Regions from separate parts of the Brevundimonas sp. SORGH_AS_0993 genome, predicted to be linked through region 2. Evidence: predicted binding sites of a transcription regulator. Region 2 holds the regulator's gene; the other holds the start of a gene.

Evidence for each region. The regulator LexA, encoded in region 2, represses DNA repair genes until DNA is damaged. The targets are predictions, from matches to a motif close to ATGTTCNCNANNTGTTCT.
Region 1: the regulator LexA is predicted to act here: its motif matches at 3,728-3,745, upstream of QE389_RS00120 (putative DNA modification/repair radical SAM protein).

The regions. Positions count from the first base shown of each region.
Region 1 is NZ_JAUTAH010000001.1:20,080-24,936, reverse strand. It holds gene QE389_RS00135 (amino acid ABC transporter ATP-binding/permease protein) at 1-198, shown strand, start outside; gene QE389_RS00130 (cyclic nucleotide-binding domain-containing protein) at 260-910, opposite strand; gene QE389_RS00125 (UdgX family uracil-DNA binding protein) at 1,056-2,486, opposite strand; gene QE389_RS00120 (putative DNA modification/repair radical SAM protein) at 2,486-3,727, opposite strand; gene QE389_RS00115 (LysR family transcriptional regulator) at 3,845-4,798, opposite strand; gene QE389_RS00110 (MFS transporter) at 4,840-4,857, shown strand, end outside.
Region 2 is NZ_JAUTAH010000001.1:539,085-543,941, forward strand. It holds gene QE389_RS02765 (ComEC/Rec2 family competence protein) at 1-1,459, shown strand, start outside; gene lexA (transcriptional repressor LexA) at 1,440-2,138, opposite strand; gene trpC (indole-3-glycerol phosphate synthase TrpC) at 2,260-3,066, opposite strand; gene trpD (anthranilate phosphoribosyltransferase) at 3,063-4,100, opposite strand; gene QE389_RS02785 (aminodeoxychorismate/anthranilate synthase component II) at 4,103-4,693, opposite strand; gene QE389_RS02790 (peptidoglycan-binding protein) at 4,782-4,857, shown strand, end outside.

The sequences.
Region 1 (4,857 bases), 520 kb from region 2:
CTGGACGCCGCAACCGAGGCGCGGGTTCTGGCCGCCCTGACCCGTCGCCTGTCCGAACGCCGTCAGGGCCTGATCCTGATCAGCCACCGTCTGGCGCCCCTGACCGTCTGCGATCTGCGTCTGCGGATAGAGGGACTGGACGCCCAGGGTCGGGTCCGCCTGACGCGCCAGGCCGATTCCGTTCCGGCGGACGCCTGACCCTGGAGCCTGATCCGCTGAGGGAAAATCGCTATGCGATTCCGTCTAAAACGATCAGGCTCTAGGCTTCGCCCTCGGCGAGGGCGCGCAGGCGTTCCGGCTGTTCGACCCGCAGTTCGTGCAGGGACAGCAGCCGTATGACCCCCGCCGTCTTCAGCTTCGTCAGGCCGCGACTGACCGTCTCTATGGTCAGGCCCAGATAGTCGGCCATCTCGGCGCGGGTCATCGGCAGATGGACATGGTCGTCCTCCTGCGGCCGGGCCGGGTCCAGGTCGGGCAGGTCCAGCAGGAAGGAGGCGATCCGTTCCTGCGCCGACTTGCGCCCCAGAAGCAGCATCTGGTTCTGCGCCGCCGCCAGTTCGTGCCGTGCGCGCTCCAGCAGGGCCGATCCCAGGACCGGCGTCTCCTGCAACAGCGCCAGATAGTCCGCCCTGCGGAAGCGGCACACGGTCGTGTCCTCGATGGCCTCGGCCGAAAAGGCGTAGGTCGGCCCCGTGGCCAGGCCCACGAAGTCCCCGGCGAACAGAAAACCCGTGATCTGGCGCCGCCCATCCGGCAGCAGCTTGTAAATTCGCAAGGAGCCGGACGTGACATTGAACAGGTGATCGGCGCGCTCGCCCTCGCGCGCCAGCACCTCGCCCGCGGCGAACCGGGTCTGTTCGGCGATGGCGTCCAACTGGGCCAGATCCGCGGGCGGCAGGCTGTCGCACACGCTGAAGGCCCGCGCGCCGCAGGTGGCGCATGCGGCATCGCGTCGCCGCTGCGCGCATTCGACCGGAAGAGAGCGAAGTTCCAACATCGACCCAACGATACGCTGCCTCGGCCCCGGCGCAAACCGGGGACGAACCGTCACGCCTTCAGACGGCCTGAATCGCCGTTCTCAGGTCGCGCACGAACAGCGCCCGCTCCCGCGCCCTGGCCTCCGCATCGGGCAGACGCAGCAGATAGGACGGGTGGACCGTCATCAGGACGCGCGCCCCGTCGGCCTGGACCATGACCGCGCCCCGCTCGGCTTGTACGGCAACCTTTCGTCCCAGCACCGCCAGGCCCGCCGTGGCGCCCAGGGCCAGAATCAACCGCGGCTTCACCAGCTTACGTTCATGGTCCAGCCACCAGCGGCAGGCCTGGACCTCGCCAGCATTCGGCGTCCTGTGCAGGCGGCGCTTTCCGCGCGGTTCGTGCTTGAAGTGTTTGACGGCGTTGGTCAGGTACAGCGCGTCTCGGTCCAGCCCCGCCTCGGCCATCGCCTGGTCCAGCAACTGGCCCGCCGGGCCGACGAAGGGCCGACCGGCCAGGTCTTCCTGATCTCCGGGCTGTTCGCCCACCACCATCAGTTCGGCCGTCTTGGGGCCGACGCCACAGACCCCTTGCGTCGCATCGCGCCACAGCGGGCAGCGGCGGCACCCCTGCACCCCGCGCGCCAGGTCGGCCAAGGTGTCGGGAACCAGATCGTCGGTCGCGGCCCGATCCACCAGGGGCGCTCGGGCGCGTTGGAACCGCGCATTGGGCTGGGGCGTGGGCCGAGACACCATGACATCGGTGCGAACCGACGCAGCCGCCGTCAGTTCCGGGATCAGCGCCGCCTCGGGTAGGTTTTTCCAATATTGTTTCGGCATCTCCGAGCGCATCGCCTTCGGCTTCAGTCGCGCCGGGTTGAAGGTGGAGGCGTAGTAGGTGCGCCAGAATTCCTCCATCTCGTCTTCGGCCGGCGCCTGGCTGCGATCCACGGCCGGGCCGAACCGCATCAGGTCGCCGTCCCAGGACGCCGTCCCATCCGGGGTCAGGATCGACCACCGCATGGTGCTGAACCGCCGCGCGAAAAAAGGCGCCGTCGACTGCAGAACCCGATGGGCGGGCTCGAACCAGGCGACCCAGTGTTCGCCCCGCGCATCCTCGGACTGACGAAAGCGGACGAAAGCCTTCATCTTGTGGGCCGCCCGCCGCACCCCCTTCATCCGGTCGGCGGCTTCGGCGACGTCGGAATCGGACAGGACGGCCATCAGGTCCGGCTGCTCCTTCAGCCGCCACAGAAGACGATACATCAGGTCGAACCGATCCTCGGACCGATGCTGGATCAGGTTTTGCGCCGCCTCGACGAAGGCGCGGGGCGCGGTGAAGGCGCCGCCCACCTCGGCCGGGGGTCCGTTACCCTCCTCGAACAGGGCCCCCTGGCCCGCGGCGACGACGAACCGCGCCATCGCCGGCTCCACCCCTGCCAGGCGAAAGGCCCGCGCCGCCCTCCGCCACCCGTCGAAATCCAGCGGATCGGCCAGGATCGCCGTGCGCATCAGAACAGGCTCAACTGTTCGACCTTGGCGCGCGGGGCCAGCCGCGCCCGCAGATCGGCTGCGTCCGTCAGCCCGCCGGGCGTCCAGTCCAGCGCCGTGATCCACGGCCGCACCGCCTCGATGGACCGTGTCAGCCGCCCTACGTCCTGCAGCCTCAGCGTCCGATACCGCCTGACCGACAGAATCCGGTCCACCGCCTTCACCCCCAGCCCCGGCACCCGCAGCAGGGCCTCGCGCGCCGCCTTGTTCACATCGACCGGAAACGCCTCGCGCCGCCGCAGCGCCCAGGCCAGTTTCGGATCGACCGCCAGGTCCAGCATGCCGTCGTCGGCGCCCTCCCCGATCTCGGGCGCGCTGAAGCCATAGAACCGCATCAGCCAGTCGGCCTGATACAGCCGATGCTCGCGCATCAGCGGCGGCTTGGTCGGCGGCAACAGGCTGGACCCGTCCGGAATGGGACTGAAGGCGGAATAATAGACCCGGCGCAGGCCATAGCCGCCGTAAAGCGATGCGCTGCGCGCCATGATTTCGGTGTCCGGCGCCCCGTCCGCCCCGACGATCAGCTGGGTCGATTGACCGGCCGGCGCAAAGGCGGGCGGGCGTTTTCGGTCCCGTCGTTCGGGCCGGGCCTCCTCCAGCTTCAACCGCACCTGGCCCATGGCCTTCCGGATGGTCCGTGCATCCTTCTCGGGCGCCAGCCGCCCCAGCGCCTCGTCACGCGGCAGTTCGATATTGGCCGACAGACGGTCGGCGTAGAGCCCCGCCAGCTCCACCAACCGCGCATCCGCCTCGGGGATCAGCTTCAGATGGATGTAGCCGCGAAAGTCGTGATCTTCACGCAGCCGCCGCGCCACCTCGACCAGTTGCTCCATCGTATAGTCGCCATTGCGGATGACGCCCGACGACAGGAACAGGCCCTCGATATAGTTGCGCCGATAGAAGGCCAGCGTCAGATCCACCACCTCCTCGACCGTGAACCGCGCCCGCTCCACGTTCGACGACACCCGATTGATGCAATAGGCGCAGTCGTAGATGCAGAAGTTGGTCAGCAGGATTTTCAGCAGGCTGACGCAGCGCCCGTCCGGCGTATAGGCGTGGCAAATCCCCATCCCCTCGGTCGACCCCACGCCCTTGCCCCCCAGCGAGTTTCGCTTTGTGGATCCCGACGACGCACAGGACGCATCATATTTGGCCGCATCCGCCAGAACCGCCAGCTTTCGTCGAAGATCGATCTGCGCCATTTGTTCATGATATGTTCTTTGTGCAGATCAAGCCAGCGTCACGTTAGTTTTTTGATCTTGAGCCCCTCGCCGGATCGCCGCTCGGTGCTTTGACCTATGCCGCCGCCGCCTCGCCGGCTACACCTGCATGTCGCGCATGGCGTCGATGAAGACGCGCATTTTCGGCGGCGCATCCGGCAAAGCGCGCAGGATCAGGATCGGCGAAGCTTCCCGTGTCGGCTCGTCGAAGAGCATAGTCAGCCGCTCCCCCGCGATGTCCGACGCGACGACCCAATTCGGCAGCATGGCCAGGCCGATCCCGGATAGAGCAGCCTGCCTTTGCGCTTCGAACTCATCGCAGCGGAAGATGCGGGCGCTGTCGGTCAGTTCGACACCCGCGCTCGTGACACGCGACCAGCCGATATCGGGAAGTTCACGCGCCTTGCCGATCCTTCTGTGATCCGCGACGGCCTCAATCGTTGCCGGTCGGCCATAATGATCGAGATAGGACGGAGCCGCGCAGATCATCCAGCGCTGGCTGCCGATGCGGGTTGCGATCAAACCGCTGTCCACCTGATCTCCGACACGGATCGCGACATCGCACCGCTCTGTGGCGGGATCGGAGAGGCGCTCGGTCAGTTCGAGTTCGATCCCGAGGTTCGGCCAGGTCTCCAGGAGCTTCGCCACCACGGGAATGACGTGAAGGCGGCCAAAGGTCGGCAGGCAGCTGACGCGCAAGACACCCGTGGGTCTTTCATCGAAAGCGCTAATCTCCGATCGCGCGTCGACCAATCGGTTGATGACGTCCTGGGCGCGGCCGAGCAGCTTCATGCCCGCATCGGTAAGCGTCAAAGCGCGAGTGGAGCGGACGAAGAGCTTCGCCTGAAGATCGGCCTCCAGCGCGTCGATCCTGCGGACGATGGAGGATACGGCCACGCCCCGTTTGCGCGCCGCAGCGGAGAAGCTGCCGCGATCCGCGACCTCGACGAACAATTCCAGGTGAGCGGCGTAACGCGCGAAGTCCATCTTTGCATAGTGCGCAAGAATGTTGAGCGAGAAAGGGCGATTATCCGCAAAGGCCGAAAGGCGCAAACACGGCCGTCCTCTTTATCCGAGACCTGCCCATGTCATCCTTGGTCGATCGCAAGGAT
Region 2 (4,857 bases):
CTATGCCTTGGCTGAGCGGATCGTAGAGCGATTGGGCGTCCGCAACGGCGGGATCGCCGCCGCCATGACCACCAGCCACGAAACCTGGATCAGCCAGGACGACCTGGACCTGATGCGCGATTCGGGATTGGCGCACATCCTGTCGGTCTCGGGCCTGCACATGGCCATCGTGGGCGGCTTCGTCTTCTTCGGGGTGCGGTTGGGCGTCGCGGCCTGGCCCTGGCTGGCCCTGAGGATTTCCGGCAAGAAAATCGCCGCGACGGCGGGCCTGATCGCCCTGGCGGTCTATCTGGTCGTATCAGGCGCGCCGGCGCCGGCGGAACGGGCGGCCGTGACGGCCGCCATCGCCTTTCTGGCCATCCTGCTGGATCGCCAGGCGGTGACGATGCACGGCCTGGCGGTCGCGGCCTTTGTGGTTCTGGCGCTTCAGCCCGAGGCCATCGTGACGCCGGGGTTTCAGATGTCCTTCGCGGCGACCGCCGCCCTGGTGGCCCTGGTCGAGGCCTGGCCGAAGCGCATGCGAGAGATTTCCGTGCCCTGGCCGATCGCGGCGGTGCAGCGTTTCGGCGGCTGGCTGACGGCGGCGGTGACGGCCAGCCTGGTGGCCGGCCTGGCGACCGGACCCTTCGCCATGCAGCATTTCAATCGAACGGCCGTCTATGGCCTGCTGGCCAATCTGGGCACGGCGCCGATCGCCGACTTCATCCTGATGCCGACCCTGGCCCTGGGGGCGGCGCTGGAGCCCCTGGGCCTGGGCGCGCCTTTTCTGGCCGTCGCAGGCTGGGGTGTGGAAGCGATGCTGGGCGTCGGCGGCTGGACGGCAGGCTTGCCCGGCGCCGTCCGCACCATCGCCAGCGCGCCCGACTACGTCCTGCCCATCGCCTTTCTGGGCGTGCTGTTCATCTGCCTGTGGCGCGGACGGTTGCGATGTCTGGGCGCGCCGTTCGCGGCGGCGGTTCTGCTGTGGCCCCGACCGGCTGCGCCGGATCTGTGGATCGGAGACGGCGGGACAAATGCGGCTTTCCGCCAGGCGGATGAGGCCGTGGTGGTCCGGCCCGGCGTGCGGGAGTTCGCCGTCGATCTTTGGTCCCGCCGACGCGGGCTTGAAATGACGGATAGGCCGCAGGATGGCTGGACCTGCGCCCGTTTCGCCTGTCGGCCGGACACATCGGCGTCAGGTCCCATAGCGCTGTGGTGGGGCAAGCGCAGCCCGGACGCCGATCAGATGGAGGCCCTGTGCCGTTCGGCGCCGGTCGTCAGTGTGCGGGCGGCCGTCCCGACCCTGCCGCCGGCTTGTGAGGGACGGTTGGTGCTGGACGGAATCGACTATGCCCGGGGCGGTGCGGTTGAACTGTGGAGGGAAGGGCAGGGCTGGAGGGCGGTCTGGACGACCCAGGCGCGGGGTCGGCGCCCGTGGACCCGCCAGCCCGATCCCGACGTCAGTGATAGCGGCGCATAAGGCCGACCAGACGACCCTGAACCTGGACCTGATCCGGTCCGAAGATGCGGGTTTCGTACAGGCGGTTCGCCGGCTCCAGCGCGATGGAGGCGCCCTTGCGACGCAGGCGTTTCAGCGTCGCTTCCTCGCCCTCGACCAGGGCTACGACGATTTCGCCATTGTTGGCCGTGTCGCCGCGCCGGATGACCACCAGATCGCCGTTCAGAATGCCGGCCTCGATCATGGAATCGCCTTCGATCTCCAGCAGATAGTGATCGCCCTTGCCCAGCAGGGATTCCGGCACGGGCAGGCGGTCCTGTTCGTGCTGGATGGCGGCGATGGGGGTGCCGGCGGCGATCTTGCCGAGCAGGGGCAGTTCGCGAATGTCGTTGGCGGGCGTGGCGACCGGCGCTGACAGAGCGGCGCCGCCTTCGATCACGTCGGGCTTGAAGCCGGCCCGACCGCGTGGCGCCCCGGCCGTGGCCTGTTCGGGCAATTTGGTGACTTCCAGCGCACGGGCGCGATGGGCCAGACGCCTGATGAAACCGCGCTCTTCCAGCGCCGTGATCAGGCGGTGGATGCCAGACTTGGACGCCAGGTCCAGCGCCTCCTTCATCTCGTCGAACGACGGGGAAACGCCCGTTTCCTGAATCCGTTCGTGAATGAACATCAGCAGTTCGTGCTGCTTGCGCGTGAGCATCGCCGGCCCCTCATGCGCCCGACCGACGAATCGGAACGGGCCGTGAACATTGACGATGTTCTGTAAGTGTTCCTTGCTAATGTCAACTTAACGGCAGTGTCGCCCGCCGTCAGGTCCGTTGTCAGGCGGCCAGCAGGCGACGGGTGGCCGTCTCGATATCGTCGTGGCGCATCAGGCTTTCACCGACCAGGATCGCCTGGGCGTGGGCGGCCGAAACGCGCTCGACATCCTCGGGCGTAAAGATGCCGCTTTCCGCGACCAGCAGCGCATGCACAGGGCTGAGCATCGACAGGCGCTCCGTAACCTCCAGGTCCACCTCAAAGGTCCGCAGCGACCGATTGTTGATCCCGACCAGGGCGTCCGTCCGATCCGAAACAAGGGCGCAGGCGCGGGCCATTTCGGTTTCGTCGTGCGTTTCGATCAGGGCGTCCATGCCGAACCGTTCTGCCTCGGACAGAAGTTCCCCCGCCAGCCCGTCGTCGATCATCGCCAGGATGATCAGGATGCAGTCGGCGCCCAGGGCGCGGCTTTCGGCCACCTGCCAGGGATCGACCAGAAAGTCCTTGCGTAGGCAGGGCAGGGCGACGGCGGACCGCGCCTGGGTCAGATAGGCGTCGTCGCCCTGAAAACTCGGGCCGTCGGTCAGGACCGAGAGGCAGGCCGCGCCGCCGGCCTCATAAGCCATGGCGAGGTTTGCCGGATGGAAGTCCGCCCGTATCAAGCCTTTGGAAGGGCTAGCCTTCTTGATCTCGGCGATCAAGGCGGGGCGGCCAGTTTCCTCGACGGCGCGACTTAGGGCGTCGCGAAAACCGCGAGGGGTGGAGGCGGCCTGCGCCAGGGCCTCGATCGCGTCCTGAGAGGCGGCGGCCTTGCGCGCAAGGACTTCCTCTCGCTTGTAGTCGGCGATCCGTTCCAACACGTCGGTCATGCCGCTCCTTCCGTTTCCAGGGGCGTGGAGGTGATCCGCACCAGGCGCGCCAAGGCCCGGGCGGCGCGGCCGTCGTCGATGGCCGCGGCGGCCAGGGCGGCCCCTTCGGCCAGGTCGGCGGCCCGATCCGATACCACGAAGGCGGCGGCGGCGTTCAGCAGCACAATGTCGCGGTAGGGGCCGGTCTGTCCCTCCAGCAGGGCGCGCAAGGCCGCCGCGTTCTCCTCGGCATCGCCGCCGCGGATGGCCTCGATCGGCGCGCGGGGCAGGCCGGCGTCCTCGGGCGCGACGGCGAAGCGTCGCACCGCGCCGTCTTTCCACTCGGCCACTTCGGTCGGGCCCGAGATCGCCAACTCGTCCAGGCCCTGGCCGTGGACGGTCCAGGCCCGCACCGCGCCCAGCCGCCCCAGGACCTCGGCCAGGGGCTCCAGCAGTCGAGGATCATAAACGCCCATGACCTGACGCCGTGCAGACGCCGGGTTCGAAAGCGGCCCCAAAAGATTGAAAACCGTTCGAAAACCGATCTCTGCGCGCGCCGGGCCGACGTGGCGCATGGCGCCGTGATAGGCGGGGGCGAACAAGAAGCAGATGCCCGCCTCGTCCAGCGCCAGTCGTTGCTGGGCCGGCGTCGCCATCAGGTTGACGCCCAGGATCGACAGCACGTCCGACGAGCCTGACTTGGACGACATGGCGCGGTTACCGTGCTTTGCGACCTTCAATCCGGCGCCGGCCAGCACCAAGGCTGCGGCCGTGGAGATGTTGTAGGTATGCTGGCCGTCGCCGCCCGTGCCGCAGGTGTCGATCACCTCGTAAGGGTGGTCCAGCGTCAGGGCGGCCTCACGCATGGCGCGGGCGAAGGCGGCGATCTCGTCCACCGTCTCGCCGCGCATTCGAAGGGCCGTCAGGGCGGCGGCGACCTGGGCCGGAGTGGGTTCGCCCCGCAGGCAGGCGGCGAAGAAGTCGTGCGCCTGTTGCGACGTCAGCGGCCGGCCCTCGACCAGCCGGGCCAGGATCGGCTTGAACCCGTCCGCCATGATCAGGCGGCCGCGAGGCGCTTCACGCCGGCCAGGGTCAGGAAGTTGGCCAGCATGTCATGGCCGTGTTCGGTGGCGATGGACTCGGGATGGAATTGTACGCCGTGAATGGGCCGCGTGCGGTGCTGCAGACCCATGATCTCGCCATCGGCGGTCCAGGCGGTGACGTCCAGACAATCCGGCAGGGTTTCGCGCTTGACGGCCAGCGAGTGATAGCGCGTCGCGGTGAAGGGCGAGGGCAGGCCCGCGAAGACGCTCTTGCCCTCGTGCAGAATAGGCGAGGTCTTGCCGTGCATCAGGGCTTTGGCGCGAATGACGTCCCCGCCGAAGGCCTGACCGATGGCCTGGTGGCCCAGGCAGACGCCCAGGATCGGCATGGAGGCCGGCGCGCTGGCGATCAGCGGCAGGCAGATGCCCGCCTGATCCGGCGCGCAGGGGCCGGGCGACAGCAGCACGGCAGCGGGGTTCAGCGCCCAGGCCTGGTCCGTCGTCAGGTCGTCGTTGCGCACCACATGAGTCGGCGCGCCCAACTCCGCGAGGTAGTGGACGAGGTTGTAGGTGAAGCTGTCGTAGTTATCGACGACGAGGATCATGGCGCGGTTCTAGGCGCGCGATGCGGCCGCGCCAAGCACCGGGACGCGCTAAAGCGCATCTTAACCGTTGCGGGCGTCAGATGACGTGGTGAAATTGACCGCCGAACAAGACATCGCCGACAAGATCGCCGCCGCGAAGGCCCGGCTGGTCGTGGTCGAACCCC